Regions from separate parts of the Halobacillus seohaensis genome, predicted to be linked through region 1. Evidence: a T-box and tRNA genes for the amino acid it is inferred to sense, from the RefSeq annotation. Region 1 holds a T-box; the other holds one or more tRNA genes.

Region 1 (3,419 bases):
TTGATTGAACCCTTTTGCTACATCTAAGAGGTATTTGGCTATTTTACTAGGGTCATATTCTTTGTATGCTTTTTCAACAATCTCAGGGAACGAGCGTAGTTGTTTAATAACAAGCCAGGCTTGCTCATCGTTGAGAGCGGGTGTTCCTGAATTTATCTCAAATCCACCTCTATTAAGAATCGATTGGGCACGGACATATGCATATTGCAAGTATGGTGCTGTTTTGCCTTCAAAGGTGAGCATGTCCTCTAGAGAAAATTCTACGTCATTGCGTCGATCATGTTTGAGATCATGAAAAATAACTGCTCCTACTCCCACTTGTCGTGCAACGTCTTCCTTGTTTTCTAGAGAGGGATTCTTCTCCTCGATATTTACTTTCGCACGATCGATCGCTTCTTCTAACACCTTTTCTAGTAAAATTGTCTTGCCTCTTCGCGTAGACATTTTCGATCCATCTTGCAACATCATCCCAAATGAAATGTGTTTTACATCTTGGGCCCATGGGAAGTTAAGTTTTCCAAGAACATGCTTAATTTGCTCGAAATGGAGCGATTGCTCATGACCGACTATATAGAGGGCTTGATCGAAGGTATAGTTTTGGTATCGATCAATGGCAGCTGTTAAGTCACGTGTCGCATAAATGGTTGTACCATCACTCTTTTTAATTAAGCAAGGAGGTAGCCCTTCCTCATCCAAGTGGACAACTTCGGCTCCTTCGGAATTTGATAATAGAGAATGTTCTTTTAACAGGTCCACGGTAGCTTCCATTTTATCATTATAATAAGCTTCTCCTCTTGTAAGGTCGAACTCGATACCGAGCAGCTGATAAATTTTATTGAATTCTTCAAGTGATGCATCCTTAAACCATTTCCAAAGTTTTAATGCTTCAGGATGTTGTTGTTCGAGCTTCTTAAACCAATCACGTCCCTCATCAATCAAGCTAGGATCTTGTTTTGCTTCTTCATGAAATTTCACGTAAATCTTTGTTAATTCAGCAAGAGGGTTGGAACGAATAAGTTCTTCATCTCCCCACTTTTTATAGGCTGCTAGAAGTTTGCCAAATTGAGTGCCGTAATCTCCGATGTAATTTATTTTTACAGTCTCATATCCACAGTTTTCTGCTAAATTCGAGAGAGCATTTCCGATCACGGTCGAACGTAGATGCCCCATGGAAAAAGGTTTTGCGATATTAGGGGCTGATAGGTCGAGTACCACCGTTTTCCCCTCGCCGAAACTATGTTTGCCGTAATCCTCTTGCTCGGTTAGAATTTTTTTAAGCGTGTGTTCAGCTATCAAGCTCTGGTTAAGGAATATGTTAATATATCCTCCGGTTGGTTGTACGCGCGTAAATAAATCATGCTTCAAACGCGGTGCAAGTTCGCTCGCCAAGTCTTGAGGCGACTTACGAAAGGTTGGTGAGAGTTTGAAACAAGGGAACGCCATATCTCCCATTTTTTCCTGCTTCGGGGTTTCGATAAGGGAATAGACCCATTCGCGGCTGAATTCTTCTCCTAGAAGTTGTGATAATTGTAAGGCGAGAACGTGTTTTTCCATTGATATGCCTCCTTTGTAATATAAAAAAACCTCGTCTCATTGAAGAGACGAGGTTATAGCTCGCGGTGCCACTCTTATAGCTAAATATTAGCCACTCGAAGTTGATAACGGGGGTCATCCCCGACCTAATCCTACTTTTGTTTCAGACTGGCTTCTCGAAAGTCCGTTTCACTTGTAAATGGCTATCAGGCTTCCACCGTCCCTGAATCGCTTGGAGCAATTTATAAGCTACTCTCTTCGTCATTGAAATTGGTATTGAAATGATTATAGCGAAATCAAGTTACGAATGCAATAGAATTTTGTATATGTAGAGATGGATATGGAAAGCTAAAAAGAAAGATAGGAGGGATACTGTTGGAATGGGACTGGATATGGAAAGCTATTTTAATTATATTGGTTGGAACTTTTCTTTTAAGAATGGCTGGAAGAAAGTCGATTTCTCAGATGACCTTAGCACAAACAGTGATCATGATTGCGATTGGTTCGTTATTAATTCAACCTGTTGCAGGGAAAAATATTTGGGTTACGTTTGGTGTGGGTGCTGTTATAGTTCTTACATTAATACTCATTGAGTTTACACAGGTGAAAATTGATGCATTTGAAAAATTATTTACAGGACAGTCAATCTCTTTAATTGAAAATGGTGTGATAGTTGAGAAGAACTTGAAAAAGCTTCGATTCACTGTGGATCAACTGGAAATGAAATTGAGGCAGCAAAATGTTTCTGCTATTAGTGATATCCAATCAGCAACCCTTGAACCTAATGGCCAGGTAGGCTATGAATTGAAAGAGGATAAAAAACCGGCAACTAAAAAAGAAATTAATGATTTGAAATTTGAATTTATTGCTTTAAAAGAAGCGTTAGGGTCAAATAAAGCGAACCAACAAGTACCTAGTCCCCCTGGAGAGAACATATTTAAAGAGGTAGAGAACAAAGGCCATACCAAGACACCACCTGATAACCTTAAGTAAGGAAAACAACGGTTAGTTAAACATAGGAGAAGGTGATGGTATAACCTAAGCCTTTTACATAATAGAAGTTTTATGACGAGTTTCTTCTATATAAATAAATAGAACTATAGCTCGTTTTTGATTCTACAGGCCAGATAAATGCAGGTTTCCACTTAGGCATGGCAAACGCATTAGAAATTAAAGTAGTTTTTGGCTGAATTAATTTTTCTTGTAAACGTTCCATAGCTTTTGGGTACAAATACGTATATAAAAGATCGTATTTTGATAAATCTTCATTCATAAAATTTGCTCGTTTGATTGTTAAGTTGGATCTGGGTTGTACCATCTTTCTGATAAACAAAATGACACATGGAACTGAGGCCGTTTCATACGCAACCACTTTGGCTTTAGGGAATTCTTTAGCTAATGAAAAAGCCATAGTCCCAAAGCCTGCCCCTAAGTCAGCAATCGAATTCGGGTCAAGGGGAGTGGCTAGCTTTATGGCTGCAATTCTTTCTTTTCCTGTAGAAGGGGTGGGAGTGATCCCATTTTTAGCGGAATCGATTAGAATTAATAGGATAATTAGAAGTAACATAAAAAATAAAAATATACCGAATATGCTCATGTGGACGTTTCACCTCTCACCTAGTATAAATCATGAAGGCTTTTTGAGGGAAGAGATAAGAGCTTAACTGGTACTATGAATGATGAGGTGATTGTTGTGAGAAAAGCTCATTCATTAGAAGCTGTTCAGGAACATGTTCAAAAAGAAATGCTATCACTCGTTTATATTTCACAGCCAGGCTGTTCTGTATGTCATTCCTTATTGCCACAAGTGGAGGAATTACTTGAGGAATATCCTCGAGTGTATCCGCTTCATGTCGACTCAGAAGATGTAAAAGAAATTGCTGGTG
Region 2 (3,419 bases), on a different contig from region 1:
TTTTAACAGCCATCTCAGTCGGTGTGTTAGATAATGGAAAAGAAATTCTTGATTTATGCTATGAAGAAGATAGTAAAGCACATGTAGATATGAACGTGGTTATGACAGGACAAGGTGAATTTGTAGAATTGCAAGGTACTGGTGAAGAAGCAACGTTTTCCATGAATCAGCTTCAAACGATGCTTTCCCTTGCTCAACAAGGAGTAGATGAATTGACCACCTTACAAAAAGAGGCAATTGGCAAATGGGCAGCAGTTATCGAAAGTAAACAATCCTCAAGTGTTGCAGGAGAGTAAATTCATGAAGCAATTAGTAGTCGCCACTAAAAATGCAGGAAAAGTAGAAGAATTTCGTGAGATGCTTTCTAAATATGGAATTCAGGTTAAGTCGCTTTTAGATTTTGATGAGCCCGTAGAAAATATCGTTGAAGATGGAGAAACATTTGAAGATAACGCAACAATAAAGGCAGAAGCGGTGTCAAAGAAGTTTCAAGTTCCTGTAGTTGCTGATGATTCGGGTTTAGAAATCGATGCATTACAAGGGGCTCCTGGAATTTATTCAGCACGATATGCGGGGGAAGAAAAGAATGATCAGAAAAACCTTGAGAAAGTTCTTCGTGAACTAAAAGAGGTCTCTACTGGAAAACGTACAGCACGTTTCGTTTGTGCGATTGCTGTAGCCCGTCCAGGTCACGCTACTTTTGTGAAAAGAGGAACATGCGAAGGAACAATATCAGAACAACCAAGTGGAGAAGAAGGGTTTGGTTACGATCCAATTTTCATCCCGCAACATTCAGATCGTACAATGGCTGAACATACTTCTGTTGAGAAAAATTCGATCAGTCATCGTAATCATGCTATTCTAAAGATAGAACAATGGATACAAGATTTTTCATAACGAGGTGATCTCATGTCAAAGGTGTTAATTATAAGTGACACACATGGACTAACAGAGAAAGTTATTGAAATTAAACAACGACACCAAGATGAAGTCGATGCCATGATTCATTGTGGAGACTCTGAACTAAGCTACCATTCGGAAGAACTTCAGGGATTTCACTATGCTAAAGGAAACTGCGATTTTGAAGCCGAAATGGAAAATGAGCAGGTAGTCACTGTAGGTGATCTTACTTTTCTCGTCGTTCACGGTCACCTTCATCAAGTGAAATCAACACTTATGCCGTTATCCTATCGGGCAGACGAAGTAGGAGCGCAAATCGCCTGCTTTGGTCACTCTCACATGGCTGGAGCGGAAAAAATGAAGGATAAGCTGTTCATGAACCCGGGAAGTGCCCGACAACCTAGAGACCGGGATGAACCGACCTATGCGATTATCGAATGGGAAACACTTGGAAACGTACAGTTGCAATTTTATCATGTCAACGGTAAACCACTTCCTGAATTGAAGATGGAAGTCTCACTTGTAGCAAAGAATTAATTTAATTCTTTGCTACAAAAGATATTGACAAAATGCCAATATCTTTATATAATAATCCTTGTCCGAAAAAAACATGGCAATAAAAAATCATAATGAATAAATGTTTACAGTGCGGGTGTAGTTTAGTGGTAAAACCTCAGCCTTCCAAGCTGATGATGAGGGTTCGATTCCCTTCACCCGCTCCATTATTATACTTTACATATTATTTGTCCCAGTAGCTCAGCAGGATAGAGCAACAGCCTTCTAAGCTGTGGGTCGCAGGTTCGAATCCTGCCTGGGACACTAACTAACAAAACGCTGAATCTCTTGTATATCAAGGGATTCAGCGTTTCTTTTATCTAAACCATATATAAGGTTGTTTCAGTCCCATAACCCATTTTGGGACTGAACTGGTGTTGGATTTTTTATGTATTGTCCTACCCATTAAATTTTTTGTAGAATTCATTTTGATGTAACGGGATAATTATATAAATAAATCACCTATACTTGTATGACTTAAAAAGTATCCAATGCGAGGGAGTCACTTTAAAGTTTGTGGCAAGTTAAGAAAATCTTTTTTTACAAAGTCAGTACGAGGAGAATCGAGACGAATACCTTTACCGGGAAAATTTAATAGAATCTCTTGAACATATTTTTGTAAAAGAACAGTAAATTTTCACTCCCGCTCATAACGTTAATTATGAGCGGTTTTTTATTTATTATTTTTCAGAACTGGAGAAAGGGGATGAGTTGAGAAATTTTCGTGAAACAAATAACGAATATTTGTTCTTAAATCATTGAACATAATATAGTTTTGCTCAAGTCCTCTCAAATAGAATCGAATAGTACCCTGTAGTTTTCGGTTGACTATAATACCCTGCGTGGGTATAGTAAAATATAAAGAAAAAGGAAGTGATTAATATGGATGAATTCTTACATGATCACCCAAGTAAACCAAGAACACAAGATGAAAAGCAAAAAGTCATTAACCGTTTGAAACGCATAGAGGGTCAAGTTCGCGGAATACAGAAAATGGTGGAAGATGATCGGTATTGTATGGATATTTTAGTACAACTTAGCGCAACACAATCCGCTTTAAAAAATGTAGGTTTCTCTGTCACTGAACGCCATCTCAATCATTGTGTTAGTGATGCTATCAGGCAAGGGGATGGTAAAGAAACCATTGAGGAATTAATGAATGTTATGAAGCAGTTTTCCAAGTAAGGAGGGAACATTATGGGAGAAACAAATCATGCAACACTTGGTATAACAGGAATGACCTGTGCTGCTTGTTCCACTCGTGTTGAAAAAGTGTTAAATAAAATGGATGGAGTCGACGCTCAAGTCAATTTAACAACAGAAAAGGCAACCGTAGACTACGATTCAGAGAAGGCTTCCATTGAGGATATTACGAAAAAAATAGAAAATACTGGATACGGTGTTTTAATGGAAAAAAAGGAATTAGATGTTTTGGGAATGACTTGTGCTGCTTGCTCGACCCGGATTGAAAAAGTATTGAATAAGCAGGAGGGGGTTAAGTTTGCGTCTGTAAACTTAACCACTGAATCCGCATCTATAGAATATAATCCTGGATTGGTGAACACTAAAGCAATAATTGAGAAAATTAAAAATCTCGGTTATGATGCAAAGCCAAAAGCTAAAGCAGCAGAAAAGCACACGCATAAAGAAAAAGAAATTAAGAATATGAAGACAAAATTAACTATTTCTGCCGTGTTAGCTGCACCGCTTTTAGTAACTATGTTTGTTCATTTATTTAATATGACGATACCGGATATATTTATAAATCCCTGGTTCCAATTTACTTTAGCAACACCCGTTCAATTTATTATCGGTTGGCAATTTTATGTTGGTGCATATAAGAACCTCCGTAATGGTGGAGCGAACATGGATGTACTTGTAGCATTAGGTACAAGTGCCGCCTATTTCTATAGTTTATACGAAACATTTAAGTCCATTGGCAATCCAGAATATATGCCACATTT

The links. A T-box is a leader RNA that pairs with one kind of tRNA and senses whether it is charged. The one in region 1 lies ahead of argS (arginine--tRNA ligase), so its partner is inferred to be a tRNA-Arg.
Region 2: it encodes a tRNA-Arg, which carries the amino acid that the T-box ahead of argS (arginine--tRNA ligase) is inferred to sense. The anticodon was not compared.

What each region holds. Positions count from the first base shown of each region.
Region 1 is NZ_JBHSZV010000020.1:77,864-81,282, reverse strand. Features, by position in the region: gene argS (arginine--tRNA ligase) at 1-1,554, opposite strand, end outside; T-box leader at 1,595-1,807, opposite strand; gene ACFQIC_RS08780 (DUF421 domain-containing protein) at 1,909-2,526, shown strand; gene ACFQIC_RS08775 (hypothetical protein) at 2,597-3,130, opposite strand; gene ACFQIC_RS08770 (thioredoxin family protein) at 3,206-3,419, shown strand, end outside.
Region 2 is NZ_JBHSZV010000014.1:149,600-153,018, forward strand. Features, by position in the region: gene rph (ribonuclease PH) at 1-296, shown strand, start outside; gene ACFQIC_RS07015 (XTP/dITP diphosphatase) at 301-897, shown strand; gene ACFQIC_RS07020 (metallophosphoesterase) at 910-1,437, shown strand; tRNA gene ACFQIC_RS07025 (tRNA-Gly) at 1,549-1,622, shown strand; tRNA gene ACFQIC_RS07030 (tRNA-Arg) at 1,646-1,719, shown strand; gene ACFQIC_RS07035 (metal-sensing transcriptional repressor) at 2,338-2,640, shown strand; gene ACFQIC_RS07040 (heavy metal translocating P-type ATPase) at 2,653-3,419, shown strand, end outside.